Regions from separate parts of the Halobacillus sp. ABR2_026 genome, predicted to be linked through region 2. Evidence: riboswitches for the same ligand, from Rfam matches in the RefSeq annotation. Region 2 holds a riboswitch; each other region holds the start of a gene.
What was found. Region 2 has a riboswitch for S-adenosylmethionine ahead of msrA (peptide-methionine (S)-S-oxide reductase MsrA). Riboswitches for the same ligand answer to the same signal wherever they lie in the genome.
Positions count from the first base shown of each region.

Region 1: linked by a shared signal. The riboswitch ahead of ACXADE_RS09015 (sulfite exporter TauE/SafE family protein) and the one ahead of msrA (peptide-methionine (S)-S-oxide reductase MsrA) in region 2 are both predicted to bind S-adenosylmethionine.
Region 3: linked by a shared signal. The riboswitch ahead of ACXADE_RS15190 (methionine ABC transporter ATP-binding protein) and the one ahead of msrA (peptide-methionine (S)-S-oxide reductase MsrA) in region 2 are both predicted to bind S-adenosylmethionine.

Region 1 is NZ_JBSWTM010000001.1:1,735,838-1,746,255, reverse strand. It holds gene ACXADE_RS09050 (uroporphyrinogen-III synthase) at 1-509, opposite strand, end outside; gene ACXADE_RS09045 (NAD(P)-binding protein) at 469-1,122, opposite strand; gene ACXADE_RS09040 (sirohydrochlorin chelatase) at 1,119-1,862, opposite strand; gene cobA (uroporphyrinogen-III C-methyltransferase) at 1,876-2,652, opposite strand; gene cysC (adenylyl-sulfate kinase) at 2,655-3,257, opposite strand; gene sat (sulfate adenylyltransferase) at 3,263-4,408, opposite strand; gene ACXADE_RS09020 (phosphoadenylyl-sulfate reductase) at 4,423-5,160, opposite strand; SAM riboswitch class I at 5,245-5,360, opposite strand; SAM riboswitch class I at 5,533-5,629, shown strand; gene ACXADE_RS09015 (sulfite exporter TauE/SafE family protein) at 5,753-6,637, shown strand; gene ACXADE_RS09010 (DAK2 domain-containing protein) at 6,679-8,346, opposite strand; gene ACXADE_RS09005 (Asp23/Gls24 family envelope stress response protein) at 8,378-8,740, opposite strand; gene rpmB (50S ribosomal protein L28) at 8,983-9,171, shown strand; gene spoVM (stage V sporulation protein SpoVM) at 9,330-9,410, opposite strand; gene ACXADE_RS08990 (thiamine diphosphokinase) at 9,453-10,109, opposite strand; one part of gene ACXADE_RS08985 (IS3 family transposase) at 10,251-10,418, opposite strand, start outside.
Region 2 is NZ_JBSWTM010000001.1:757,597-768,014, reverse strand. It holds gene ACXADE_RS03875 (ribonuclease H-like YkuK family protein) at 1-120, shown strand, start outside; gene ACXADE_RS03870 (DUF4190 domain-containing protein) at 134-391, shown strand; gene ACXADE_RS03865 (peroxiredoxin-like family protein) at 687-1,340, opposite strand; gene eutH (ethanolamine utilization protein EutH) at 1,394-2,482, opposite strand; gene ACXADE_RS03855 (ion channel) at 2,612-3,016, shown strand; gene msrA (peptide-methionine (S)-S-oxide reductase MsrA) at 3,090-3,563, opposite strand; SAM riboswitch class I at 3,684-3,805, opposite strand; gene ACXADE_RS03845 (AIM24 family protein) at 3,968-4,660, opposite strand; gene ACXADE_RS03840 (DinB family protein) at 4,858-5,346, shown strand; gene ACXADE_RS03835 (Na+/H+ antiporter NhaC family protein) at 5,387-6,889, opposite strand; gene ACXADE_RS03830 (GNAT family N-acetyltransferase) at 7,025-7,528, shown strand; gene ppc (phosphoenolpyruvate carboxylase) at 7,918-10,418, shown strand, end outside.
Region 3 is NZ_JBSWTM010000001.1:2,926,633-2,937,050, forward strand. It holds gene sufD (Fe-S cluster assembly protein SufD) at 1-1,077, opposite strand, end outside; gene sufC (Fe-S cluster assembly ATPase SufC) at 1,097-1,876, opposite strand; gene ACXADE_RS15170 (YuzK family famiily protein) at 2,117-2,257, opposite strand; gene ACXADE_RS15175 (carboxymuconolactone decarboxylase family protein) at 2,484-2,849, opposite strand; gene ACXADE_RS15180 (MetQ/NlpA family ABC transporter substrate-binding protein) at 2,916-3,773, opposite strand; gene ACXADE_RS15185 (methionine ABC transporter permease) at 3,800-4,468, opposite strand; gene ACXADE_RS15190 (methionine ABC transporter ATP-binding protein) at 4,461-5,486, opposite strand; SAM riboswitch class I at 5,563-5,667, opposite strand; SAM riboswitch class I at 6,123-6,228, opposite strand; gene ACXADE_RS15195 (TlpA family protein disulfide reductase) at 6,320-6,739, shown strand; gene ACXADE_RS15200 (thioredoxin family protein) at 6,862-7,173, opposite strand; gene ACXADE_RS15205 (toprim domain-containing protein) at 7,184-7,531, opposite strand; gene gcvH (glycine cleavage system protein GcvH) at 7,656-8,039, opposite strand; gene ACXADE_RS15215 (arsenate reductase family protein) at 8,127-8,483, opposite strand; gene ACXADE_RS15220 (acyl-CoA dehydrogenase family protein) at 8,673-10,418, opposite strand, start outside.

The sequences.
Region 1 (10,418 bases), 980 kb from region 2:
GTATAAGGATTTGCTTTATATACGGCATAACCTTTTGTTTCCAATACGTGGATCAAACGCTTTTCATCCTCGTTATACGTTTGCAATAATACGGAACTGTTTTCCTTTGGATCAGCCTCAGGAATGTCATTAAGCAAGCTCTCCATCGTCCCGTCCTCAGCGGTAATCTGAGGATACAGTCCCTTCTCTTTTACCCAATCCATCGTTTTAGAACCTCGGATAGCGAGTGATTCTGAATGGATTTTGTGGAGAAAAGGGGCGATGAGTCCATTTCCCTCTGCTGCTCCTGCAAGGGTCCGGGCACCTATCCCGGTCGTCAGGATGACCCAGGAAAAAGGTGATGCAAGATATTTTTCGACATGGGTGATCGCTGCTTCATCATTCAGCTGCTGTTTCCCCTGTAATGGAAAAGGGAATGGATGACCGCCCATGTTATGGACCAAGGCTGCAATGGCATCAGACCTGCGGTCAGCCGCAATCCCAATCTTTCTTTCGAATAGTGCATCCAATCGCTTGTTCCTCCTTTTTATGTATCTCCTCCATAATGCTCTGCTGGTTCACTTCCTCAAGGAATTCAGAATCCAACATTCGATCCAGGTAAATCTTCTTCTCCTTGTCTCTTAGGACGGACCCCTTAAGATATTGTCTGCACTCATCTAGAAAATTGATATAGTTCTCAAAAGAAGGCGGGAATTTTTCTTTCCACTCTTCACGTATTCGTGCAGCTAATTTCGGGCTTGCTCCTTGGGTGGTGACCGACAACATCATTTTCCCTCTCGAAAGCTGGGCTGGAAAATGAATATTTCCTCCACTCCCGCCGTCCACTCGATTCACTAATGGAACATGCCTGGAATGGCTTACAATATGATCGTTCACACTGACATTGTTTGTAGCAGCCACTAATAAATCGGACTGTTCTATATCATTAGGGATAAAGTTCCGTGCCTTCCAGTGAACTTCACCCCTTTCGACCAACTCGTTCAATTCTTCTGTTATAAAGGGACTGATGATTGTTATCCGAGCTTTTTCTTTCACTAAGACTTCCACTCTTCTTGCAGCGACTTCCCCACCACCGATAATCGTCACGCTCTTCTCTGCCAGATCAATAGATAATGAGATCACAATGCTTCCTCCTCGTCCATCTGAACTTCATGAACTCTATCAGCTAAAGCGAGAACCATATTGGGATGATCGTGCATATAAGAAGAAAGAATGACTTCATGACCCTTTTCAAAAGCTGAACACACACGATCGTGCAGCGTTTCAAACAAGCGCCCGTAAAACCATAAATACGGGATAACGACTGTCTGCCGGCCGTTACAGAGGGAAGTTTCGAACGCTTCCTCGAAAGTAGGGGAGAGAGCTGCCAAATAACAGGTGGTCACATGATGGATTCCTCTTCCTCTCAGTTGTTCGGCAATGGTTTCGATTTCTTTTTTTATTTCGGGATACTTGCTCCCTCTCCCAACGAGTAAAAAGTCTGTCTCCTTCTCAGCTACTATGCACTGTTCCTCTAAACGATCCACCAGGACATCTGTCAATCTTTCCTGTACACCTAAAGGCTTGCTATAATAGAAAGATACCCTTGGATAAAGACGTTTCGCTTTATCAATTTCACCCGGTATATCCTTGAAGAAATGCCCCGCTCCAAGAAGCAGTACTGGCTGGATGATAATTTTATCGACCCCCTGTTTTATAAGAAGACGAATTCCTTCCAATACGTCGGGGTCGGAAAGTTCCAAAAAGCATATTTCAAATGCATCCAATTGCACCTGTCTTTGTACTCGATTTAAAAAAGCAATCGCTTCTTGTTTCGTTTTCTTCCTTCTACTTCCATGGCTGACATAGAGCACACCTTTCATCTGGGCACCTCCCTCATCCAGCACTTGAAGCTAATGGCTTCCATTCATCACCTTGCATTTGTTCAAACCATTGGAGCTGTTCACTTAAGTGAACCACTTCACCAACTACGATCATCGCTGGATTCTCTACCATTTTTGACTTTTCTACTATGTTCTCTATTGTCCCCGTCACCGTCTTCTGATCGCTTGTCGTTCCCCATTGTACGAGAGCAATAGGGGTTGTGAGAGGTTTTCCATACTTATGAAGCCGCTCACAAATTTCAGGAAGTTTTCTAACTCCCATATAAATACATAGGGTGTCCATACTTCTTATGACTTTTTCCCAATAGGCTTCATCATCCTCCCCTTGCTTACTCACTCCGGATATAAATGCAACAGACGAACTGTATTCCCGATGAGTGACAGGGATCCCGGCATATGCAGGTGCAGCGATTCCGGAAGTGATCCCAGGCACAATCTCAAACGGGACCTTCCGCCTCGCAAGGGCTTCAGCTTCTTCTCCACCACGTCCAAATACGAAAGGATCACCGCCCTTCAACCGGACGACCACCTTCCCTTGAAGGGCATATTTACAAAGAAGCTGATTGATGGTCGTCTGGCTGAGCGCATGATGATCCGGACGCTTCCCACAATAGACAAGCTCGGCATTTTCCCCTGCTTCGTCCAGAAGTTCCTGATTAATCAAACGGTCATAAAGAATGACATCTGCTCTCCTAATCGCTTTCAACCCTTTCACTGTAATCAATTCCAGGTCACCCGGACCGGCACCAACGATATATACATAAGACATGTTCATTCTCCTTTATGGAACCATTTTTCAGATAACAAGAGTTTATACACTTGTTCTGCTGCTTCCTTTACGCTAGTCCTTTGCGTATTCAGGACAAGCGCAGGTTGTACCGGGCGCTCATAAGGAGCATCGACACCTGTGAAACCTTTGATTTCACCTTTCCGCGCTTTCTTGTACAGACCTTTCGGGTCACGGGCCTCACATTCTTCCAATGGGCAATCGACATGAATTTCAAGAAAATCCCCATCCGGTAATGTTTCCTTGATCCGGTCACGGTCCGCCTGGTAGGGGGAGATGAAAGCCGTCAGAACAATCGTTCCACTTTGAGCGAACAATTTGGCGACTTCTCCAATCCGCCTTATATTCTCTGTACGATCCGATTCAGAAAATCCAAGATCTGCGTTGAGCCCATGCCTGATGTTGTCACCATCCAGCACATATGATTGGAACCCTTCAGCAAACAGCTTTTCATTCAATTGATTGACGATGCTGGATTTACCGGAACCGGACAATCCTGTCAGCCAAACCACCCCGCTGTGGTGCCCATTTTTCCTGCGGTAATCTTCTAGTCCGATGCTCGTTTCATGCCATGTAATATTGGACATCTCTATCACCCTTTCCCTTGAAAACTTTTCTCTTTCATTCCGTCGATTAGAATGTCCACCACCTCAGGTCGGCTAAATGTTCTAGGGGGCTTTTCGCCTTTCCTAAGGAGCTCCCTGACCTTCGTTCCGGATAAAATCATATGATGTTCTTTTCCGTGTGGACAAGTTTTACTGGAAGCCATGGCTTCACACGCCCGGCAATAAAAACTGTGCTCGAAAAAGAGCGGGGTGATTCCAAGCTCTTCTTTTCCAAAATGGCTGAAAATCTTTTGGGCATCATAAGTCCCATAATAATCACCAACCCCCGCATGATCTCTACCAACGATGAAGTGAGAACAACCGAAGTTTTTCCGGGCAATGGCATGAAAGACCGCCTCACGCGGGCCCGCATACCGCATGGCAGCATTAAATACAGCTAGAGTCACCCGGTTTTCCGGATAATAATTTTCCAAAAGGACTTGATAACTCTTCATCCGAACATCACTCGGAATATCATCACTCTTCGTTTCTCCGACAAGCGGATTCAAAAACAAACCGTCTACCGTCTCCAAAGCCGCTTTTTGAATATATTCATGAGCCCGGTGGACCGGATTGCGTGTTTGAAAACCAACAACCTTCTGCCAGCCAAGTTGTTGAAACAGCTCTCTAGACTCGGCTGGATCTAAGTAAAACTGTCGTCCATGTTCATATGGGGGCTTTTGGTATACTTCAATCTCACCTGCCACGTACCAGGACGGTCGGTCCAATAATTTTTTGACCCCAGGATGAGCTTCCTCTGTTGTTAAGTATACGGCTTCAGCCTCCTGGATTTTATGAGGTTTATAAACTTCTGATATTGCAATGGTTCCGTATACAGTTTGGTTATACACGAGCTGCGCTGAATCCCCGAGCGTTGCAGCCTGCTCTTCCGGAACAGGGAGAGTAATTGGAATGCTCCAAGGAGTCCCATCATTCAGCCTCATCCGCTCGAGGACCGCTTCATAATCCTCTTTGTTCATAAATCCCTTCAAAGGACTGTAGGCACCATTCGCAATCAATCCTATGTCACTTAATGCCATGGCATCCAGTTCAATCTTATCCTGTGGAAGTTCATCTGGTTTTCTGCTCCACCTGTTTACAAGCTCTCCTCCATGCGGAGATATAATAGACATGCATAATTCCTCCTCTACGATTGATCTTTATGCTCAGGAGCTGTGGTATGTAAGCCACACTCCGTCTTGTTAAACCCTTGCCACCTTCCTGATCTTCCATCACCTGCTGCCTTGGAGGTACACGGAATACAGCCGACACTTGGATAATTCCGATCATGCAATTCATTGTAATCCAAGCTATTTACTCGGATATAATGCCATATGTCTTCCCATGTCCAATGAATTAAGGGACATACTTTAATGTTTTTAAAACGTTCATCTTTGTTGACGAAATTCGTACGGCTCCTGCTTGGGGACTGCTCTCGTCTTAACCCGGACAACCAAGCCTCTTTTCCATCTAATGCTTCTTCCAATGGTTTGATTTTTCTGATATAGCAGCATTGGTCAGGATTTCGATTCCACAAAGCAGGTCCGTACTGTTCGGACTGCTCTTCTACATCGAGTTCTGGAGTTTTGGCCCTAATCTTCATCTCTGGGTACCTCTCCCTCACCTTGCCAAGCAGTTCATATGTTTCTTGGAAATGAAGACCCGTATCCAGAAAGACGATTTCAGCATCCCCTTTAACTTTGGAAATTAAATCAAGGAGAACAACTCCTTCTGCACCCAGACTGCATGCATAGACAATATTTTCAAATTGGTCATAAGCCCATTGAATAACCTCCAAAGCTCCTTTCTGCTCATCACGAGGCTGTATGTCTGAAAAAAAAGGATCGCCTGAGAAATGTTCATACGTCACGTTATAATCTTTCATCTTTTCCTCCTTTCCAACCAAAACAAAAAATGCCTGTTCTTCTCGACAAGAAGAAAGGCATCCATAATGAAATAAGCACCACTCTTCTTATCTTTTCAAGTGTTCATACACCCGCTGGAGTTGGCACAGCGTCTGAACAAATGTCCAGACCCGTTGCCGAGGCTTCAAAGGGCCAGTCCCTCCACCTCTCTAGATAAGAGAAAATTATGAAGTTTTTTGAAAAACAAGTTGATACAAATCTTATGCTCCTTTTCATTCTATGTCAATGCCTTTTTAAAAAATTATTATTTTTCAGTTTATTTATTCAAGATCTATTGACAAACAAAAATACGTCCGTTACTTTTGTAAGTATTCTGAAAACGATAAACGATATCCTTATGAAGAGTCGGGGGAGGAATTTGGTCTCATGATCCCGCAGCAACCTGGTAAAGGTGCTCAATCCAACAGGCATGGGCCTGAAAGATAAGGAGAGGACAAAACCTCTTCTTTGGGAAGGGGTTTTCTTTTTTTGCCTAAAACCAAGTAATCAGATAAGCATAAGTACCTATAGTTAGTGAAACAAGTTTTGTGTAAAAATAAAGGAGTGACTCGCTTGCAAAAATTAACCGCGTTCTCATTGATTGGATTCTTTGCTCAATTGATGGATGGGGCATTGGGGATGGGCTTCGGCCTCAGCTCATCGACTATTCTACTTTCATACGGGCTGGCTCCTGCCGTCGCATCAGCATCGATCCATATGTCACAAATTGCCACAACGGCCGCCTCAGGGTTTTCGCATTATAAATTCGGTAATATCGACAGGTCCCTTGTGCTCACAATCGCTGTTCCAGGTGCAGTAAGTGCCTTTCTCGGTGCGGCGGCGTTAACGTATATTTCAGGTGAGCATGTGCGTCCGTACTTATCATTCTTGCTTCTCGCTTTAGGAATTTATATCGTCATCCGTTTTCTTTTCCTTAGTCATAAAGAACCAAAGAAACCCTCCCAAACACCCTTAAATAAACGCTTCCTCTTTCCGCTCGGTTTCGTCGGTGGTTTCCTCGATAGTGTAGGCGGAGGAGGATGGGGACCTGTCAATACTCCAGTTCTTCTGACTCGTTCAGGGATTGTCCCGAGAAAAGTCATAGGTACGGTAGATACGAGTGAATTTCTGGTAACGATATCAGCTACAGCTGGTTTTTTAATCTTCTTGGGTGGTAAACATTTCAGTTGGATGCTTGTCCTTGCCTTCATCGTTGGTGGAGTAATCGCAGCCCCTTTAGCTGCCTGGCTCGTAAAAAATCTTCCCTCCACGATACTCGGGGTAATGGCTGGAGGCTTCATCATCTTAACGAATTTGAGAACGTTGCTCACTCCAATCCAAATGAGCAACGTTACGATGTCCATCATCTACATATCCCTTGTCTGCGGCTACCTGTACCTTGTGATCTATTCCATTAGAAACCATCTTAAAGTTAAGATGATCCAGGAACAAGCATAAAAAAAAGCAGCCCTCTGCGGGGCTGCGTGCTTGTCCTGCTTTTATTCAATTGAAAAAATATAAGAGTAAATCGGCTGGCCGCCTTTGTGTACTTCCACTTCTAAATCCTCATAGGTTTCTTCAATAAAGGATTCAAGTTCAGCCACGTCTTTCTCATCAACTTCCTCACCAGTAAGGATCGTCAAAATCTCATCTTCATCTTCATCAATCATTTGATTCAACAATGTTTTAGCGGTTATAAGAGCATCAGCATCCGTTGCTGAAATCTTGCCATCCGCTATTCCCATGAAATGGTCTTTGGATATATTAAGCCCATCGATTTGTGTATCCCTGACAGCATACGTAATTTGACCTGTTTTCACCTCTGCCATAAGGCTGATCATTTCTTCTTTATTGCTCTCAAGGTCTGCCTCAGGATTGAAACCTAACAACGCGCTCATCCCTTGAGGGATCGTCTTGGAAGGAATGACGGCCACTTCAATGTCCGCCAATTCAGCAGCTTGTTCAGCAGCCATGACGATATTTTTGTTGTTCGGCAGAAGAATCACACGCTTCGCATGTGCTTCTTTGATCGCTTCCGAAAGATCCTGGGTACTTGGATTCATCGTTTGGCCGCCCTGGATCACAACAGTAGCTCCCAGACTTTCAAAAAGCTTCTTAATGCCGTCTCCCATGCTGACCGTCACGATTCCGTACTCTGCTTTTTCCTCTGTCTTAGGTTTGGCAGGCTTTTTGTCACCAACGATCGAGGTATGCTGTTCACGCATATTCTCAATCTTCATATTCACGAGACTCCCGTATCTTTGTCCGAGTGTCATCGCTTCACCAGGGTACTCTACGTGGACATGGACTTTGATCAACTCTTCATCAGAAACGACAAGCAGGGAGTCACCCATCTCACTCAGTTCATTGCGGAAAGTTTCCTCATCATAGGGATGTTCCGCAAGCTTGTCTTCCTCGAATTTGACCATGAATTCTGTGCAGTAACCAAATTCAATATCCTCCGTGTTCATAAAATCCTGATTCAGTTTATGGTGTTCAGCGTTTACCATATCATCCATAGAGACGGTCTCCTCTATGTCAGGAAGCTCCTCGCCTTTCAAGTTGGCAAGAAAACCCTCATAAATCGTGACCAACCCTTGGCCCCCACTATCTACGACTCCCACTTCTTTTAAAACCGGAAGCAGCTCAGGCGTCCGCTTTAACGATTTTTTCGCTGCTTGAACGACTTCCTCGATGAAAGGAATGAACTCTTCTTCTTTTTCAGCAATTCCTACAGATGCTTCAGCAGCTTCTCTCGCCACTGTAAGAATCGTTCCTTCCACAGGTTTCATAACCGCTTTATAAGCCGTCGTCACACCGCCCTGCAAAGCGTCCGAAAAGTCTTTAGTCGTAATGACTTCTTTATCTTCCACTGCTTTTGAAAAGCCACGGAAAATTTGAGAAAGAATTACTCCAGAGTTACCACGCGCCCCCATTAACAGACCCTTGGATAAGGACTGAGCGACTGCTCCGGCATGATTCTGGTCCACATTACGCACTTCTTCAGCTCCTGAAGTCATGGACAGATTCATATTCGTCCCCGTATCTCCATCCGGCACAGGGAAAACGTTCAAAGCATCAATCATTTGAGACTTCTGCTTCAAATGATGCGCCCCTTGCAAGATCATTTCGGCAAGCGTTTTGCCATCTAACTTTTGTAACGTCACACTTACTTCCTCCTTTGACTACAACTGCAATCTATTCAGTTGTCACGCGGACACCTTGAATGAAAATATTCACGTTATCCACGGACAAACCAACTGTTTTGTTTAGTGTATATTTTACTTGTGATTGAACATTGTGAGCGACTTCAGAAATCTTCGTCCCGTAGCTCACGATAATGTACATGTCGATATGGAGGCGATCTTCATCCTGTCTGACAACGACTCCTCTGGAAAAGTTCTCTTTTCGGAGCATTTCCGATAAGCCGTCGCGGATTTGATTTTTAGAGGCCATGCCGACGATTCCGTAGCACTCGACAGCAGCTCCCCCAGCAATCGTTGAAATGACTTCATTGCTAATAGTAATATGACCATATTGGTTATTTAAATCAACAGACATAATAGATCCTCCTTTTTAATCCTCATCAATCCTCCCCTATTATAACACAAAAGCGGGAAATGAATTTCTGTTCAATAGGAAGAAAATGACCTGGATATCCCTATTATACTGTGTAACAATTCATTCGTTCTGTCAAGAAAAAATTCTTGATATAATTGCCACGAGATTATTGCAAACATTTTTTCTATATGATAAAGTTACTAAGTATCTGATGATTTATGTATGTAACAGGAGGGATTTTCATGGCACGCAGAAGTGTTCTATCTGGTAAAGGTACACGTTCAGGTAACCACCGTTCACACGCGATGAACGCTAATAAACGTAAATTTAAAGCAAATGTACAAAAAGTTCGTATCCTTGTGGATGGCAAACCTCAAAAAGTTTACGTGACAGCACGTGAGCTTAAGTCCGGCAAAGTACAACGTGTATAATTGCTAAAGAGAGCTGAACAGCTCACAAAAAAAGCACCCTTGAGGGGTGCTTTTTTTTATTTGATTCGTCCTACGTGGTCCAATAAGTAAACGGGCGTTTTATGCTTCCCTCTCCGGAGCTCAGCCCATGTATACCCCGGAGCCATTCCGTTTCAGTCCTAATCTTTTTTAAAAGTACTTATGACTGCGCGCACTAAACCCCCGACGAACCGTGGGAGTTTGATCGTATAAAATTTCAAAAGAGCCCCCTCCTCCTATATGAACTAATGCGAACTCCCTTTTCACCCATTAGGCAAGTCTGTACTTCTTATTACTAAGAGTATGCCTGACTCAAATGAAAAAGTACCGGTATCTTCAATCAGTCGGTTCGATATGCACAAGGTGGAACCGAAAGGAAGATAGGCATGGTCCAATGGATAATAAAATCCATTCAGCGTCAATTCCTTCACTTCAAGCGTTACAGGCAGAAAAGAAATATAAGGATAGTGTTCATCTCTCTCCATCTTATGATGACCAGCAGTTACTAATTCCACCTGATTCTGTCGATCGATGATCGTACTTTTTACGTTTTTATGCATTAGTGGATACAAAAGCTGCATGTTCGCCTGAGAATGATCTATCCGTCCGCCTGTCACACCGAACAATAGGATATGCTCCGGATTCAAAAGCAGTGCTTCATTGATAGCTAACTCCAAGTCAGTCTCATCCTTCTCATCCGGATAAACCTTTACGTGTCTGGACATTTTTTTGATTTCAGAGAGAGACTGTTCAGACACAGAATCAAAATCTCCTACAGCCAGATCCGGACTCAAACCATGCTCGATGAGGATTTCCGCGCCTTGATCCGCTCCAATCCAAAGGCACTCTTTACCCGCATATGCCTTTAAATCCGGAATATACTCTTTCGGCCCGCCGCCGACCACAATCACTTTCCTCATTAATACCACACCCTTCCTTTTGTCACGCTTTACATGATGCAATGTACTTAGCTTTATGTTCTATCGTAAACTCAACCCATGCAAAAAAAGCTCAAAGGAATAGAATGGAGTGACACAGTTAAATAAGACTCAATAAAACACCTAGGCTGCCATTACTCTGAATTCAATTGGAGTTTGGCAGTTTAGTTTTTTAAATGGTCGACAATAATTGTAGTAATACATGTACGTTTCTACTTTTTCACGTACTGTATGGTTATCTAACTTCCCTCGATCTAGAGGGTTGAATTCTTCCGATTTTAATATGGAGTG
Region 2 (10,418 bases):
AACAGGACAAGAGTCTACGTCAATGAAATGATGGCAAGGATTGAGTCGCTTGGTATGGAACCGAAAATCAAGCCGGACTCGATTGTAGCCAGCAGCTATGCGAACCGCTATACAAAATAGGAGGGGATCTCCGGTGTACCAAAAGGCCGTTACATCCTGCGTTTTAGGCATTATCTCCCTCTTCCTGCCATTCATAGGTATGATTCTTGGGTGGACCGGGATTGTTTTCGCTAATCAGGCTCTCCGGGAGCTTTCCACTGATGAGCCAGGCTTCCGTTTCGCTTTAGGAGGCAAAGTGTGCAGCATCCTAGGGCTCTGCCTGCAATGCGGTCTCATTATTTTCATCCTTGCTGCTTATTTTTTCTTTAAGAACGTCAGTCTTTTTATGTAATCCCAGCCACCCCTGGCACCCAACACGATAACGAACCCCGAACCATCTCGAAACGGAGTCTTCAAGAATCCTTCCATTTAGCGAAAGGATCCGTTTCGATATAATAATCCAACAAGATTCAATGGTTACATCGTGAAAGTAGATCATCTAAAGGTTTCGGCACTTGGAAATAAATACCTTTTTCGCCATCCTATCATTCATTGTCACTTCCATCCGTTGCTGCAAATATCAACACTGAACTTTAACAGAGCCTAAAAAATAAAGCGTCCTCTCTTGTAGAGGACGCTTTTGCTGTTTACTTGTTCAACTTCTTCAATTCATCCAGAACATCTGATGGTTCTGCACGATCTTTATAATCCGATTTCGTATATTCATAGGCAATCGTTCCGTCTTTATCGATAATATAAGTAGAAGAGACAGGCAGTGTCCACGTCTCATCCCCGTTATGTTGATCTACATTCAAACCTTTCTCTTTGTAGACCTCCGCAAGATACTCCGGCAGCTGGTAAACAAGATTATATTGGTTCGCCACTTCATTCCCCACATCACTTAATACATGGAAATTCAGTTCATTTTTCTCCTGAGTACTCAATGAATGGTCCGGAGTCTGCGGGCTGATGGCAATCAATTCCGCTCCCTCTCCATGAATCTCATCAAGAATTTCCTGATAGGCCCTCAATTCCATATTACAGTAAGGGCACCATCCTCCACGATAGAAAGTCAGGATAACCGGGCCGTTTTTCAACTGCTCATTCAACTCAACAGTCTCGCCTTTGGCGTCTGGAAGATTGAAATTAGGGGCTTTTTCACCTGCAGGCAGACCTTTGCCCTCATCGGAAGATTCCAGTTCATCAATGGCTTTCTTCATTTTATCCTGTGTTTCTTGAGGAGCCGATTTCTTGAATTTCTCAATATACTCATCATACTGCTGTTTCATTTGCGATTTCATGAAAAAACTCCTTTTTTGTGGATTCAGTCCTTATTATAAAGCGTGTGGGTTTGTTAGGAAACTGATTTGCTTTCCCTCGTCATCCATAGAGCCAGAATGACTGCGAGTAATCCTGCTGATAACTTTCCTGCTAATACTGGAAAGATCATCCCTTTTTCAACACTCGCTACAAATGCAAAATGACTGCCAATAACGAACGCCCCACTGACAGCAAAAGCAGCATTGACCGTTTTTCCTCGATCATCCATATCTTTCATCGTTGCAAGCATCGGTAAATGGTGAGCCGTGGAGGCAATCAACCCTGTGAGAGAAGTAGCATTCATCCCAAATTTCTTCCCAAGCTTACCAATGACCTTCTCCCCCTTGCGATTAATAAATGCGACAAGAGGATAAGCCCCGGCTAAAGTGACCGTAATTCTACCTACAATGATCATCCCTTCCGATAACGGAGCCATACCTTGGAGGAGAACAATATCTGTAAGTGTTTCAATAATGATAAGAACAAGGCCTGTGATGATTATTATTTCAATCGTTTTTCCAAAATAAGAAAATAAACGAATGGTCACATCTGTAAACAACCATAATCCGGCACCAATGCCTATAGAAAGTAAAAGAGCAGGAGTCAGGTTACGAAGCATCCACCCTGCTTCATAACCAGCCAGTCCACCTCCGATAAAGCATCCGATTGGAACAGTGACCAGACCAGCTAAGATTCCTTTGGAAAAGAATGGGCGGTCTTCTTTTTTTACAATCGTCAAGGCTACAGGAATGGTGAAAACGAGCGTAGGCCCCATCATAGTCCCGAGAAGTGCCCACGAAAACGTAGCTGCCTCCTTTTCTATAGCGAGAGACTCTGCTAACGGATAGGCCCCCATATCAATAGCCAGCATCATGGATGCAAACATTGCAGGATCTGCCCCGAGCCATAAAAATACGGGACGGATGACAGGGGCAAGCCATTGTGAGAGCACCGGGGCTAAAGAAATAATCCCGACCATTGACAGAGCGAGCGGACCCATCATCATAAAGGCTTCATAAAACCGCCATCCGAGAGAAAGCTTATGATTCAGGACATAATAATCAAGCGCTCCAAGCACCATGAACAAACACATGATGATAAGAATCGCATCATTCATCCACATACAGTCATCCCCTTCCTTATGTCATCCATGTTTATAATAACTTGCCATTCGGGTAGTTGTTTCTGCATAACGTCCGTTTCTCCTCGGCAACGGACAGCTAACTCATCTCAGGAGAAGGGAGGAAACGAAATGGTACAAGCCTTATTCATCGTGACCATCATTTTCATCGCAGCCAACCTGGTTTATTTTTTCACAAACAAACATTATAAGAAAAGCTATTTCAGCACAGCCCTTTTCTTTCAATTATTCTTTGTCCTTACAGGTGTATTGATCGGATTTGCGATCATCTATTACGTACTTTCCACGAATGGAGTCATCCTTGTTACCAGTTTATCATCACGAGATGCTGTAGACCCTTCCTTTTTGGATTTGGTTTATTTTAGTGGTGAAACATTATTAAGCGTAGGTTATGGAGATATGCTGCCCGTCGGGATCACACGCTTCTTTGCCTTGCTTGAGTCCGGGATCGGCATCCTTCTTCCAACTGCGTACTTTCTTAAAGCAATGGATGGATCCCGGCATCATAAAGAATGAAAAAGCAACGAAACTTCAGGACCAACTTTGGTTATCATCCATAAAAAAAGGACCCTTCTAGGGTCCTTTCGCTTTATCCGATGGAGCATGCCGCTGAGCCATGCTTTTGCAGATATTTCTGATGATGTTCTTCTGCTTCGTAAAAAGTCGTTGCCTGTTCAACTTCGGTAACGATTGGGCGTTTAAAGATTCCTTTTTCTTCCCATTCCTTAATTTTTTCGTCAGCAATGTAGCGTTGACTTGCATCGGAATAAAAAATGACAGAACGGTATTGATGCCCGACATCAATTCCCTGCTTGTTCCGGGAGGTAGGATCGTGAGCTTCAAAGAATATATTCACAAGTTCTGCATATGTGATGACCGTTGGATCATACTCCACTTTAACGGACTCAGCATGTCCGCTTTCCCCTGCTTTCACTTGTTCATAGGTCGGATTCTCCAAATGGCCGCCGATATAACCGACTTTCGTTTGAGTAACTCCTTCGAATTTTTCAAAGAATGCTTCTACTCCCCAGAAACATCCTGCACCAAAAATAGCTGTTGCCATATAACATCTTTCCTTTCCCTTAACGCAACTTCTATCGAGAGCCTTGACGGGCGTGTTGTTCCACAAAAAGACCCCTTTTCTTATCCAGTAAGAAAAGGGGTCGCTAATATCCGCACGATCCTCTCATCTCTTAGAATGGTCATCCATTCTACAGGAATTGGCACCGTTCTCGTCAATCCTTGGATTGATTCGATGGTTGCCGGGCATCAAAGGGCCAGTCCCTCCGCCTCTCTGGATAAGAAGTTTCCGTTATTTATTTTTGTTAGTACCCATAGTACTACGTTTGTGTAAAGAAGTAAAGGATAACAGACTGAAAAATTAATTTCGATGGGCTTCAAGTTCTCTCTTGTATTTATTGTATTCAAAGGATAACACGCACATGCCTGTCTGTAAAAAATTCAGCTTCAGCTTTGGCCCGTCGTATATACTTCTTCGAAAGGCTGGACGATGACGAACCCATCCCCCTCGAACTGCATTTGGATCGACTCTCCGCTTCCCCGTCCGATCAACGTCTTGAAGCTGATGTCTGTTTTGAAATTCGGCTCCAAGTGACCTGACCATGCCACCGTAGCATGTGGATCTGTGATCACCGGTTCACCCGGGCGTACCAAAAGCGTCAGCGGTTCATAATGGGAAGTAACTGCAACCCGGCCGCTTCCGCTCAGCGTCACATTAAATAACCCTCCGGAAACCATACCGGCTACCTTTTTCATCAGTTTAATATCCCAGTCAATGCTCGGTTCGAAGGCCAGCAGATCATTGCCATTAACGGTAAGCGTCTCATTGTCCAAGTCAAAGATGGTTATTTTCTTTCCCTGATCGGCAAGGTACAAACGCCCCCTCCCTGTCGCCTTCATTAAGGAACTACCTTCTCCTGTCATCGCTTTTTTGAACAATTTCCCAACCCCATGTTCAAGAATACCTTCTCTCTCAAACTTAATGTTTCCATTATAGGATATCATCGCACCCGCCTTGGCCCAGACTTGATCAAGAAGATTCACTTCCAGAATTCTCGGCGTCTCCAACTCAAAATAATCATTCTCCGATTCATCCTGCTTCGTTTTCCGAATAAACTCTTCAATGGAATATTCACTCATACCTTTGCCCCCTCCAAATTGTCTAGTCGTATAATGGAAATATATGTATGACCTGGTCATACAATAAATCCCTTCTTCACATAATGTATATACGATGGAGTCGGGGAAAGGTTTCATTATGTGGAGGGCTCGGGAAAGATTCATTGATAGTAGTTGTGATAAACTCGAGGTAACTTCACTTGAAAGGGAGAATTTGTATGTATGGCTTAGAAGACAAAAGAGAGGAACTCCTGAATTTCGTTGAACAAGTTTCTACACAGGAAGCTGACGTCAAGCCGGAAGAAAACCGTTGGTCCATTCTAGAAGTTTTAGAACATCTTTACTTGATGGAACAACTGATTGTTTATCAAATTAATCAAGCCCTTAAACAAGGAGACACTCAACAGGCGACCGAAAAACCAATCCATAAGACGACCAACCGTGATTACAAAGTGGAAGCTCCAGAGGCCGTCCAGCCAAAAGGAGAATTCCAATCCCTAGAAGATGCCAAGGAAGGTTTGAAAAAGTCCCGTGAAGCTACTTGGTTCCTCATCCATAATAAAGATGAAGAAACTTTAAAAAACAGAGTCTTTCCACATCCCTCTTTCGGAGATATGAACTTAGTCCAATGGGTGGAATTTATCGGCTGGCACGAACTGCGCCACCTGGACCAAATGAAGGAAATCAAAGCACATATACATGCATAAATCAAAAGCCTCCTGAGTCATCACTCAGGAGGCTCCTTTATTATTCTTGTTTTTCAAAATCCTCCGGCTTTACTTCTTCACCATTCTTTCCAGTATAACGAAGTCCCCAGCCAGTCCATGCGGCAATAAACATGACGATTAACAATAGCCATCCTTGAAATACAAATGGAAAGACTTCTCCCGGCCCGACGACAGGCAGGAAATCGTATTGATCGGCTGCTCCCTGGACGGTTGCCCATGCGAGCAGTACACCACCACTCCATGGAAAAATATATCCCAGCGAAGAAGTAACTGTATCCAGAAAGTTAGCTCTTCTGTAAGGATGGATGTTCATTTCTCTACCAAGCTTACGGACAAACGGAGCAGCTGCTATTTCAGCAGCCGTATTGATTGTAATGAATACATTCAAGAAAGCCACTATTCCGAAAATTGAAAGTTCAGCTCTGCGCACAACATTGTTGATCAACTTCAGGAAGAAGTTCTTGATCACATCCATCGTGCCGGCAACATCCAATAGATAGGCGGCTGCCAAAATGAACAAGATGAGGATAGCCATGTTAAAGTAACCACTGATCCCATCGATCAATGCGCCCTCAACTACCGCTTCACCAGCATCATTCTTATGAATATGCAGGACCTCTGTCAACGATTTCCCGGATAAGAGAATAAACACTCCTGCTGCCAGGATTCCGTATGAAAGAGAGGTTAAAAGATGATGACCGCTCAAAGCTAAGTATAAAACCAAAGCAAACGGAGCGAGCATAAGTAATCCTTCCGGTGAGACTTCATTCTGTAATTGATTGACGACCTGCTGACTTCCCATTTCTCCGCCACCACCGAAAATCACGAATAAAATAAGAGCTGGAATAGCAGCAGTGATGGAATATTTGAAACGTGAACGTACCACACCTGGTACATCCGCATCCTGGGTCGTGGCAGAGACAATCGTCGTGTCCGATACAGGAGCTAAGTTATCCCCAAACACGGCACCACTTAAAATTGCTGCAAGAAGGATGACTGGATCTGCTCCCAGGATAACCCCTGCAGGATACATGAGCACACCAAAGGTCGCCACTGTACCATAACCTGTACCAACAGCTGTGGAAAATAACCCAGCCAACAGGAAGGTGATTCCTACAAAAGCTCCTCCCTCTAGTCCGGATTGGAAACCGAACCAAATGAGACCATCCACTAATCCACCAGCTGATAACATGTTGGCAAACATCCCTGCCCAAAACCAGGCGATAATGGCGACCACCCCGACAGGCTGAGCCATTCCTGAAATTAAACTTTGGGCATAATCTGACCATTTGGATTTACATAAAAACAGTCCAATAGCAATCCCGATCACCATGCCGAGGACGAGCGCTTGCTCAGTCACAAGGCCTGTGACACTCAAGACAATGGCCCAGATAATGAAGAATACTAAAGGTACAGTTGCTGTGAAGACGCCACCGCGGAACTCCAACCTTCGTATGTCTTTTTCTCCTAAGGCTTCATCTACAATTTGTTCTTTTTCTTTTTCTTTGTCTTTATCCGGCACAAAATTCCCTCCTCTATCAACGTTAACTGTACAATAGTTTATCATTACATGTGTATAGATGTAATGTCACGATTTTTTTCCCAATTTTTCAAAAATGATAGATCCTCAAAAAAAGAAGTAAAAAGGAGTGCACATATGCTGCAATTCATTCCCTTTCAAGAAAAAGACTTTCAAGTAGTAATCGACTGTATCCAATCCCCAAGGTTTCTTCTTCAGTGGGGCGGCCCGATGTTTCATTACCCATTAACACATCAACAACTTCTGGAGTACAAAAAGGCCCCGGATCGAAAGGCTTTCCAAGTTTATGATGCCAATGAGGGAAGGGTGATTGGACATATTTCAATTGGTCGCATCGATCTTCACAAAAACCAAGGGAGAATCGGAAAAGTGCTCGTATTTCCTCAGTTTAGAAAAAAAGGATATGGAATCAAAATGATGGAGGCCTTCTCCACCTACGCTTTCCAAACTCTGGGCCTTGAAAGATTAACCTTAGGCGTTTTCGATTTTAATACAAAAGCGATTCATTGTTATAAAAAAGCAGGATTCACCATTGATCGTCATTTGAAAAACCACCGCTCGTTCGGAAACGAAAAATGGAACCTGTATGAAATGAGTCTCGAAAAACTGACCCCACTATAAAGGGAGGCCACTCATGGTCCTCCCTTTACTTTTTCATTCCCATCCAAATTCTATACTCCACCCCAATAAAACACCTCCCACCCAAATTGGAAATAACTGGGTGGCCAGGTCATACAAATTATTCCAAAACACAACACCTAAGATTTACATTTTGTATTTTAGGATGAAAAAATTTAAAATAGAAAAAGTATGTTTATGCATGGTTATAAGTTAACGCTTACATTCACTGTCAGCTTTAGTTTCTCTGAACATTGACTCAAGTAAAAACAGGGCAACCATAGATGATAACACGGTTCGAAGTGTTTGACTATGCAAATTATTCTGATAACATTATGAAACACATAGGCAAACGAAATTTTACTTAAATGATCTAACAGGAAGGTGAAAGTATGACTACTGTCAAAAACACAAACGATCATACAACTCCCTTACGAAGGGATATTCATGCATTAGGAAAAATGCTTGGTGACATTCTCGTCCACCACGGCGGAGAGGAACTACTGAACAAAGTAGAAACCATCCGACAACTGACGAAAGACCTGAGGAATAACCCAGACCCCTCAACATACAACCAACTGAAGAAAGAGATTCAAAACCTCGAACCACCGATGCGCTCCCAAGTCATCCGCGCATTCTCAATTTATTTCCACCTCGTAAACATCGCTGAACAAAATCACCGCATCCGCAGACGCCGTGAATACCAGCTGCGCGAAGACCACGGGGCTCAGCCGTTCTCTCTTGAGAGTGCTGTACAGAATTTGAAAAACAATGAGTTTTCAAAAGATGCTATCCAAGAAGTTTTAAATAAACTCTCTCTGGAATTGATTATTACCGCACACCCAACAGAAGCAACGAAGCGGACCGTCCTGGAAATCCAGAAGAGAATTGCGACAATTCTTAAGAAGCTGGACCATCCTCAATTAACGAAAAGCGAACGCAAAAGCCTGCAGGACAGCCTGCAGAATGAAGTAACGGTTCTATGGCAGACCGATGAATTGCGTGAACGAAAACCGACGGTCATGGATGAAGTGCGGAACGGCCTTTATTACTTTGATGAAACATTGTTTGATGTGCTTCCGGATATCCATCAGGAGTTAGAAGCAAGATTGGAAGATCATTATCCTGATGAAAAATGGAACGTGCCCAACTTCCTGCGCTTTGGTTCATGGATTGGTGGTGACCGTGACGGAAACCCAAATGTAACCCCTGACATTACGTGGGAAACCCTTCAAAAACAGCGGAAACTCGTCCTTAAGAAATATGATGAAGTCCTTGTTGAATTAATGAAGCGTTTCAGCCATTCTTCTTCACAGGTTACCGTGACGGATGAATTGAAAAATGCGATCGAAAAAGAAGAACCTATGCTCCCTAAAGGGAAAAAATGGCGTGTGGATCGTGAAATTTACCGTCGTAAATTTGCCATCATTCTCGAACGACTCCGTAATGTCGGACAATCGGAGATCGGTTATGACTATGCGGACGAGCTTCTGGAAGACCTTCGTCAAATTCGAGATAGTGCACAGACCCACCAGCCGAACAAACAAGAGTTGAAAAAGCTGCGTAAACTGATCCGCCAAGTTGAACTCTTCGGATTCCATCTCGCTACGTTGGATATCCGGAATCACAGCGGAGAACATGAATCAGCCATTACAGAACTGTTGCAAAAAGTCGGGATTGTCGAGGATTACTCTTCCCTTGCAGAGAAAGAAAAGATGAATGTACTGCAGGATGTATTGGAGGACCCTCGTCCCATTTCCCTGCTGAACGAAGACTATTCCGAATCCACACAAAAGATGCTGAATGTCTTTCAGATGATCCGCCAGGCTCATAAAGAGTTCGGTGATCGCTCCATCGAAGTTTATTTGATCAGCATGACTGAATCTGCAAGTGACCTTCTGGAAGTTCTCGTCCTCGCAAAAGAAGCGGGAATTTATCGTCTGCATGCAGATGGAACTGTGGAAAGCCATTTGAATGTAGCCCCACTTCTTGAGACGGTGGATGACCTTGTGGCCGGTCCTGATATTTTGAAAACTCTATTCGAAATGGATGTATACAGCAAACATTTAGAAAAACATGGAAACCACCAGGAAATCATGCTTGGTTATTCTGATGGAAGTAAAGATGGCGGGACATTGACAGCCAATTGGAGACTGTACAAAGCTCAGCAGGAAATCCATGATATGGCGCATGAATACAATGTAGGCTTGAAGTTCTTCCATGGACGTGGAGGTTCCCTCGGTCGTGGGGGTGGTCCGCTAAACCGCAGCCTGCTTTCCCAGCCGGTGGAAACGCTTGGTGAAGGGGTGAAAATTACAGAACAAGGTGAGGTCCTCTCTTCCCGTTACCTGCTTAGAGATATTGCTTACCGAAGCCTTGAACAGGGAGCGTCTACCCTTCTGGAAGGTGCTATGAACATTTCCAAGGAATCAGAACAGGGGCACCACCGTGAACAAGTGTGGGAACAAGCTCTTGAGGAAATTTCTGATGTGTCCTTGAAAAAGTACCAATCCCTCGTGTTCGGTGATTCAGACTTCCTGACTTACTTCAATGAAGCCACACCATTACAGGAAATCAGTGAGTTGAACATCGGTTCTCGTCCAATGAAACGGAAAGACAGCTCCAAATTTGAAAACTTGAGAGCTATTCCATGGGTATTTGCCTGGACTCAAAACCGACAGCTCATTCCGGCATGGTACGCTTCAGGCACAGGACTTGCAAGTTACATCGAAAAAGATGCAGGTAACCTTGCTGTGCTTCAACAGATGTATGAAAACTGGCCGTTCTTCCGTTCCGTTGTCAACAACCTACAAATGGCTCTGACAAAAGCGGATATCCAAACGGCAAAAGAGTATAAAGCACTTGTCAACGATCAAGAACTCGGAGAACGTAT
Region 3 (10,418 bases), 2.2 Mb from region 2:
CCCGCGTGCATCACTGCTAAGCATAAGAACACGTGATTCCTGTTCAGCATTCGACTTGCTCGCGCCATGCTCAATCTTGCCAATTCCGTTGAAAATGGCTGAAGCTTTATCTTTCATTACTCCGTGTTGGAGGATATACCCATCAGAACCTTTTCCGAAATGAGTAATGTTTGCTGTAAAGTTCTGTTTCTGTGTGCCACGTCCGATCGCTACCGTTTTAGCGTTGGAGTGGGAATTGTCACCGATTAAATGAGTGATGTTCTCAGAAACAGTATTTCCTTCGTTCATTTGGCCAAGAGCCCATTCGATGACAGCATCGCGATAGGCAACACCGCGACGGTTCGTGTACACTGTAGTACCTGCTTCGAAGTTGTCCACCGCACCGAAAGAGACTTTTGCTCCATCTTTAGCAATTACTTCTGTAACGATATTCGCAGATGTTTTATCTTCCTTGTTGTTAGAAATATAGTTCTCAACATACGTTACTGAACTATTCTCTTCAGCTACGACTAAAATGTGATTGATCAAAGAAGCTTTAGGATCTTCCTGCCAGAAGATGGCCTGGATAGGATCTTCAATTTGTACATCTTTCGGAATATAAAGGAAAATACCACCGTTCATAAGGGCTGCATGAACAGCTGTCAAACGATGTTCATCTACATGGACAGCATCATTCATATAATACTTCTCCACAAGTTCGCTATGCTCTTTAAGAGCTGTGCCGATGTCTGTGAAAATGACACCCTGATCTTTCAGCTTTTGATCGATCGTACCATAAGCCACCGTATGGTTACGCTGGATTACAAGATTCTGTTGTTCTTTTTCTTCATCTAAGAAGTCTTTAATTTCAACTGGAAGTTCATCAAGAGATTCAATGATATCACCTGATACGTGATGATTGAATTCTGTAAAGTTCCATTTGGAGATATTCGTTTTGTCCGGTTTCGGAAGCTCTAAAGTTTCCGACTTCTCCAGGGCGTTAAGACGAAGGTTCTTCATCCATTCAGGCTCGTTCTGCCCTTGGGAGAATTGCGAGATATACTCTTTGTCATATGGTAGTGAGACTTCTACTGTCATGATTACCCTCCTATCTTAATTACGCGTTAACGGTTTCGTCTTCGATGCCAAGTTCCTGTTTGATCCAGTCATAACCTTCCGCTTCAAGACGCTGGGAAAGTTCTGGTCCGCCGGATTTAACAACACGGCCCTGCATCATAACGTGTACTTTATCAGGAGTGATGTAGTTCAATAGACGCTGGTAGTGAGTGATGATCAAGCAACCGAAAGCATCGTTACGCATTTCGTTGATTCCTTTTGCAACGACTTTCAATGCATCAATATCAAGTCCTGAATCAATTTCGTCCAAGATAGCAATCGCTGGTTGAATCATCATTAATTGTAGGATCTCGTTGCGCTTTTTCTCACCGCCAGAGAAACCTTCGTTAAGATAACGCTGTGCCATGTTTTTATCCATATCAAGCGTATCCATCTTAGCGTCCATCTCTTTGATGAATTTCATAAGAGAGATTTCATCGCCTTCTTCACGGTGAGCATTAATAGAAGAACGTAGGAAATCAGAGTTTGTTACACCACTGATTTCACTAGGATATTGCATAGCAAGGAATAGACCTGCTTGAGCGCGCTCGTCCACTTCCATTTCAAGAACGTTCTCGCCATCAAGCAAAACTTCACCTTTTGTCACTTCATATTTAGGGTGACCCATAATTGCGGAAGCTAGTGTAGATTTACCAGTTCCGTTTGGTCCCATAACGGCGTGGAATTCCCCACCGTTGATTGTTAAATTAACACCTTTAAGGATTTCTTGACCTTCGATTTCTACGTGAAGATCCTTGATTTCTAAAGTTGATCCTGCCATAAATGAATACCTCCAGTATCTATTATTATTGAATGTCCAAGTTGATCGGAATCAAAGAACTATTCTCAATTTATTCTCATTACAATCTTATATCATTTAGTGTGTGTTATCAACTTTTTCCCCCTCTGCAAAATGAAGGGATTATGATAGATCAACACCAAAATTCGTCGCTTTTCATCAATATTATAACATGAAAAAATCAGGTGGCTAAACACACCTGATTTTAGAAAATTGTATCTATTACCTATGAAGCTGTCGATCAACCTGGGCAAACATCTTTTGACTCTCTTCGAATTCACGTTGGCGTTTTTCTTCCACTTTCAAGCGTGTATCCAACTTCCTGCTGTACTCCGCATAGCTCATGTTATGTGCCTGATGCATGGCCTTCTCCATATCAGCAGTATAATTCAAACTGAGATCGTCACTAATAACGAATCAATCCTTTCAGATTATTTACACAATTTAAAGTAACACAATTTCTATACCCTTATAAACCCCCCTGAAACTTTAAATTTGCGTAAAATAAATACTGAACACCAATGTAAGCGCTTAACTCGTTTGATACTATACTATACATTAAATTTCCTCGAATTTTCTAATTAATCAATTAATTAACAGTTGTAGTCAAGTCCATATATGCATCCTGCACAAGAGTTACCGCCTGACTAAGAGCAGCCCCTCCTCCGAATGCTGCTGCTACACCGCAAGCCTCAAGAATTTCCTTTTCAGTAGCCCCTTGATCTACACACCCTTTGGTATGATAAATCATACAGTATTCGTCCTGGGCAACGATACTTATTCCTAAAGCCATCAATTGTTTATCTTTCTTTGACAACTCCCCCGCTTTAAAACATTCTTCTGTGAATGCATCAAATTTATGGGCAACTTCCGGCATATGTTCTCTGAAAGAACCCATTCCTTCCTTATAATCATGTAGGTACGTTTGCGTCCATGTCATATTTTGCTCCTGCATAAGGTGACCTCCCAATAAAAAATAAGTGACTGCGGTTAGTATCACCGCAGTCACTCTTTTTATCCGCTATTCCGCACCCTCTGACACTGGAACAACGGCTCCATCATATTCTTCTTTAATAAAGTTTACAATTTCTTCAGAACGAAGAACTTCCACGAGTGTATTCAACGCTTCGTTATCTTTATCTTCACTGTTGGCAGCAACCACATTCACATACGGGGAATCAGATGACTCGAGAATGATGGAATCTTCACTTGGAGAGAGTCCAGCTTCGATGGCATAGTTGGTATTAATCGCTACAAGGACATTTTCTTCACGTTGATAGACTTGTGGAAGATTAGCCGCATCTACACCTGTATCAAACTCGATGTTTTTTGGGTTTTCTACAATATCCTGCACTGTTGCATCAACTTTTTCGACACTTTCATCCAACTTGATCAATCCCTCTTTTTCAAGAAGAGAAAGGATACGTCCATGTGTGGATACAGAACGACTCATTACAAGCGTTGTGCCATCTTCAACGTCTTCCAGGCTTTCATACTTTTGAGAATACACACCGATCGGTTCAATGTGAATCCCTCCGAGATTTGCAAAGTCATATCCTTTTTCCTCTTCCTGAATCTCCATGTAAGGGATGGTTTGGAAGTAGTTCGCATCAATGCGGCCTTCATCCAAATCCTGGTTTGGCAAGATGTAATCCTGGTACTCTTCAATCGTCAATTCGATTCCTTTTTCTTCAAGCATAGGTTTCGCCTTCTCTAATACTTCCGCGTGTGGAACACTTGTCGCACCTACCTTAATTTCATCAGATCCACTATCTTCACTATCAGAACCTGAAGTGGATTCTCCTTCATCTGATGATCCGCAGGCCGCGAGTACGAATATTAGCAATACAGCTGCAAAACTTGTCCATAGTTTTTTCATGTCTTAATACTCTCCCTTTTTTAAAATTATCTTTTATCCAATTTCCGAGAGATAAGATCTCCGATGAATTGAAATATAAACACGATTAAGATGATTAAAATTGTACAAATGAACACAACATCAAAGTTACTTCTTTGGAAGCCATAAAAGTAAGCAAAATCACCAAGACCACCCGAACCGATAGCACCGGCAACGGCCGTGTAACCGATCAAAGCGATGGCTGTAACAGTAATCCCTGATATAAGGGCGGGCATAGACTCTGGGAGCAAAACCTTAAAAATGATCGTCGAATATTTGGCACCCATGGATTTCGCTGCTTCCACGACTCCTTTATCCACTTCTTTCAAAGCAATTTCCACTAAGCGAGCGTAAAAGGGAGCTCCTCCAATAATTAAAGCCGGTAAGGCTGCCTGGGGCCCTCGAATCGTTCCTAACAGAAAATCTGTAAACGGGAACAATAACAAAATGAGGATAATAAATGGGATTGCCCTGAATACGTTAACGACGGAGGCAGTAATCCAATTCAATGTCTTATTAGCCCACAACCCACCGGGGCCAGTTAAATAAAGCAGGAGGCCTAAAAGCAGCCCCAATACAAATGTGCCAGCCACAGAGATCAGTGTCATGTACAACGTTTCGTTCGTAGCTGTAATCATGTCTTCCAGCCTTACATTAGGAAACCATTGATTAAACATGTGGATTCACCTCCACTTCTACGGACGTCGATTCAATATATTCAATTGCACGTTGCACTTCTTGCTGGTCACCCTCAAACTGGACAAACATGGTTCCATAAGCGCCTTTCTGCGTCTGGGTGATCTTACCGTGAAGGATATTCACATCCAGGGCGAACTGTCTGGAAACATCACTGATGAGGGCCTGGTTGGTACTTTCCCCTACAAAATGGAGCCTTAGAATCTGTCCGGATTGATAATTATCCTTAATCAATTCCATAGAGGTTTCTTTCTCAGGATCCCCCATCACCTGATCCACAAATTTCTTGGTGACGGATTTTTGTGGATGCAGGAAAACATCGAGCACTTCTCCCTGCTCCACAATTTTCCCTTGTTCCATAACTGCCACCTGATGACAAATTTTGCGAATCACGTGCATTTCATGAGTGATTAATACAATAGTAAGACCTAGTTTCTCGTTTATGTCTACCAGAAGGTCGAGGATCGAGTCGGTCGTTTCAGGGTCCAATGCAGATGTCGCTTCATCACAAAGCAGCACTTTAGGGTTATTAGCAAGTGCCCGGGCGATTCCTACCCTTTGCTTTTGGCCGCCACTTAACTGAGAAGGGTAAGAGCCTCCTCGGCCTTTTAAACCAACTAATTCAATCAGCTCGTTGACTCGTTTTTGCCGTTCACCTTTTGTAAAACCCGCAATTTCTAGAGGAAAAGCAATATTGTCATAGACCGTGCGTGACCATAAGAGGTTAAAATGCTGAAAAATCATGCCGATCTCCTGTCTCGCCAGCCTCAATTTGCTTTTGTTCATGGCTGTCAGTTCCTGGTCATCGACACTAATACTTCCGGCTGTCGGGTCCTCCAGTCGGTTGAGTAGGCGGATGAATGTACTTTTACCAGCCCCACTATATCCAATAACCCCGTATATTTCCCCTTTTTTTATATTAAGACTCAGGTCATCCACCGCTCGGACATCCTGATCTTTCGTCTGGAAAATCTTCGATAATCCTTTGATTGTAATCATGCTGTTTCCCTCCAACTAAAAAAGCGCCGCTCTGTGGAGAACAGAGTGGCGCTTTTAATCTACCTGATTTTCTGTTCTCTCATCTGCCAAAGAATCACTTTGCAGGAATTGGCACCTGAGCAATACTATTGCTGGTTGCCGGGCATCGTCGGGCCAGTCCCTCCGCCACTCTGGATAAGAGATTTTAGTATATTAAATTATTATTGCTTTAACTCGTTTAAGCAGTACAAAATGGATTGTAGCACCGTACGAATTTTATGTCAACTCAGAATACAGAGTGTTCAGAAAAAATAAGTGATAAAGAATCTTCCTTCACCTTTTTTAACCAACAGGCTCTGTGGTAAATAGTGTTGGTATTCCCAAAAAAGATTCCATTTCGAGATGGTTGTATAGGTTTAGAGGCTACAGGAAAAGGTGCGTCTTGCTCCATCAATATCTCAAAACGACTTCTTTTGTAAGAGTGTAGAATCTTAAGACCTGTCTTGCAAAAGAGGGCGATTTTCTTTCCTTACCATCGAACAACTAAACTTCGTGTAGGAGCCCGAGGAATACGAGGGATTATCCGGAGCCCTCATACTTTAACAGACACTCTCAATAAAAAAATCCCATCTATGATAGAAGGGATTTATTAGTACCTTCTCATCTATCAAAGTTAAAAACTTTGCAGGATTTAGCACCGTGCAGTTATTCTGCCGGTTGCCGGGCATCGTTGGGCCAGTCCCTCCGCCACTCTGGATAAGTGAAGATGTCGATATGAAATTAATCAATATGTTAGCATGGAAAATAGAAATGCGTCAATCCTAAACGGTCTTTCGGTACAAAGGAGAATGAATATGAATCAGCAAGCACCTTTATTTGAATTGCCCTCTATTAATAAAGCGTTTCATTATAGTCTAAAAGAAGACTTAGGGAAAGTCATCGTATTAACGTTCTGGGCTTCCTGGTGCCCGGATTGCGGCAAAGATTTGCCTAAGAAAGAGCAACTCTATAAAACCATGGATCATGAGAAAGTGAAAATGATAACAATCAATGTGACCGGTCGGGAACGTGATGCAGAAGAAGCCGTCCAATACACAGAGAAGTTTTTGAAACAACCTACCTTATCAGACAACGGACGAACTGTATATGACCTCTATAAATGCGTGGGCGTTCCTACCACTGTAATCATCAATCAAAAAGGGGAAATACATGCTTCTTTTGGTGATCAAGCCCCTTTTCTTGACATTGTAAGTAAATTAGGAGAACTAATATAAACATTGGAATAAAAGAGACAGCGTAAGTCCAACGGACCCATGCTGTCTCTTTTTTATACATTCTACAAACCCTTTTTCTCAAACGTTGAACAAAAACGGTCATTTCCCGGGAAATTGTACCACTATTCTACATACCTTTTTACTTTTTCATACATGAAAGTAACAGAGTGAAAAGCATAGATTTTCTCTTCTACTTCTCCATCTCTTGTCACTAAAAGGCAGGGAACACTTTCAACCTGATAATGCTGCATCCAATCGGGGTGTAAGGAAGCATTCATTTCTGTAAAGACTTCCTTGTGAAAAACACTTTCCAGCGTAGTGAGCATTTTACGCGCTAAGTGACAAGTGGCACAAAACGGGCTATGGATGAACGTTAGACTTGTATGTGAGGACTCAAAAGTTGTCTGTACCTCTGTTGCGAGAATTTCCTCCACAGCCATCCTCCTATATTAGATAAATTGATTTCACGTTAAAGTGTCTACTAAGTAGAGCTCTTGCCAATTCAGGTTCAGGTGTGGCTGCCACTTCCCTGAAAGCACGATCGATATAAATATGCTCAGCATGGGGGAGTTCTTCCGTAAGCTGCTTTCTCAGTTTATATCCTGAATCGTCTTCATCCACCAAAATATAGACGGTGCGTTCATCCAGGTTATGGTCGAATATCATTTCTTCCATTCGTTCAATCCCTAGTGTGCCGTGTGTACAGATGATTTCAATTTCTTCATCCAGAACCTTATTCAATTTCTTTTTATCTGTGATCCCTTCCACAATGACGATACGCTCTCCATCCATCCTCATCACCTACTATATAGAAACAGACCATGCCATCCAGGCATGGTCTGAACATGATTAAGATCAAACGTGATCATGTCAGACAAGGTATCCAATGATCCCTGCCTGTCCAATGCACTAACCTTTAGTCTTCATCAATCATGGCTTCATATTCTTCTGAAGTCATCAAATCGTTGATGTTTGATGGTTCACTTGGTTCTACAACTACCATCCAGGCTTTATCATATGGAGATTCGTTTACATACTCTGGACTGTCTTCAAGTTCTTCGTTCACTTCTACAACTTTACCACTTAACGGGGCATAAAGTTCAGATACCGTTTTTACAGATTCTACACTACCAAATGGTTCATCTGCTTCAAGTTCATCCCCTACTTCAGGAAGCTCTACGAAGACGATATCCCCAAGTTCTGACTGAGCAAATTCAGTGATTCCGACTCTTACTTTTTCTCCTTCTTCTTTCACCCATTCATGTTCTTCAGAATAACGCAAGTCTTTAGGTACGCTCATTTTCATTACCTCCAAAATAAATAGTAATCGTTCAACTACAAATATAAACATAAAAGCTATAAGCTTCTATTCCCAATCAAATGCTCATCAAGACCAAATTCTTTCATACTCTTCCTGCTTGAACCCTACAGTCGTATTTTCACCATCTGTAAGAATTGGGCGTTTGATCAGCATGCCATCAGATGCCAGCCATTCTATCATTTCGTCTTCTTCAGCATCTTTTAGCTTTTCCTTCATGTTCAACTCTCTATACTTTTTTCCGCTGGTATTGAAGAATTTTTTTGCCGGCCGGTCACTGGATGCAATAAAACTCTTCAACTGCTCTTCTGAAGGGGGATCATTGACGATATGTACAGATTCGTAGTCAAACCCTTCATCATCCAACCATTTCTTTGCTTTTTTACATGTACCGCAATTCGGATACCAGTAGAAGGTTAAAGACATCTACAAACCCTCCTTCGATCTTGTTGTCTAATATTTTATCATAACGGAGGGAATGTTTTCATTTTTTTCTACTATTGTTTTATTATCTATTCCAATCCCCAAACCGTACTTCTATTGTATATTGCAAAACAAAGGCCTGCACCTTCGCTTCTTCGAAAGTGCAGGCCCTGTATCACATGGAATTTCTTTTTAAACCGTGTATTTTTCGGCTTCGATCAATGCTTTGGCAATTTCACGTTTTTTAGGAATCACGTTTGTCGGTGTGTGGCGTGTCAGCTTACGAAGAGCGCCCAGCATCATTCGAAGAGAATCTCCGGATTCGGCGGCAATCAATGTTTCTTTGGCATGACCTTCAATCCGATTGAAAGCTTCCTGGACATACACTTGCGTATAAAGAAGTTTCTGCTTGTTTTTCTCTTCCCCTGTTTTGTTGATCGCTTTTTCAGTTCGGAGAACGGCAGATTCCATGTTGTAAATTTCACCCACTATATCAGCAATATTCACAAGAAGTTCCTGCTCATTTTCAAGTTTTTCCCCGTATTTTTGGGCAGCCAGACCTGCGGCTAGTAAACCGATCTTCTTGGCATTTTTCAATAGATATTTTTCTTGCTCAAGTACTTCCACTCCAGGTTCTTCAGGCATCATCATCATAATTTCTTCCTGCAGCGCCTGCGCTTTTTGAAGTAGAGGAAGTTCCCCTTTCATGGCTTTCTTCAATAATGTACCTGGAACAATCATACGGTTGATTTCATTCGTGCCTTCAAAAATACGGTTAATCCTGGAATCGCGGTACATTCTTTCTACTTCATATTCAGCCATGAACCCATAACCACCGTGAATTTGGACCGCTTCATCTACTGCAAAATCCAGAAGTTCTGTACCGAAGACCTTATTCAACGAACATTCAATCGCATATTCTGCAATGACTTTTGCTACTGCGGCACCGTCTTTTAGTTCTTCATCCGATAATTTACCCATGCTCTGTTCAAACAATCCTACTGTCCGGTAAACAGAACTTTCATTTGCATACGTATTCGCGGCTACAGAACCAATTTTTTCTTGAATAAGCGGGAAACTTGCGATTGGAGTTTTAAATTGTTTTCTGTCTTTTGCATACTTTACAGACAATTCGATTGCCCGTTTGGATCCACCCACTCCGCCAATCGCCAATTTATAACGTCCAACATTCAAAATATTAAAAGCTATGATATGACCGCGTCCGATTTCACCCAGCACATTCTCTACAGGTACTTCTGCATCCTCAAGGATTAAAGTACGTGTGGATGAACTCTTAATCCCCATTTTCTTCTCTTCAGGACCAGTAGATACCCCAGGATAATCACGCTCGATGATAAATGCGGTAAATTTATCTCCATCCACCTTCGCATAGACGACAAACACATCAGCAAATGCTGAGTTTGTTATCCACTGTTTCTCCCCATTCAATATATAGTGGGTTCCAGTATCATTTAATTTAGCTGTTGTCTTCGCTCCAAGTGCGTCAGAGCCTGATCCAGGCTCTGTCAGAGCATAAGCCGCGATTTTTTCTCCTGTTGATAGTAGTGGAAGATATTTCTTTTTTTGGTCTTCATTACCGAAGAACACTATAGGAAGCGAGCCGATTCCTACGTGTGCGCCATGCGTAACAGAAAATCCACCTGCACGGGAAAACTTTTCAGTAATTAAGGAAGAACTGATCTTATCCAACTGAAGGCCGCCGTACTCTTCAGGTACATCTGCTCCTAGCAATCCCAGTTCTCCCGCTTGTTTTAACAATGCTACTGAATGTTCGAATTCATGGTTTTCAAGATTATCTATTTTAGGAACAACTTCGCCCAGGACAAAATCTTCCGCAGTTTTTGCAATCATTAAATGTTCATCCGTGAAATCCTCTGGTGTAATTACATCCTGTGCAGCCAAGTCTTCAACAATAAA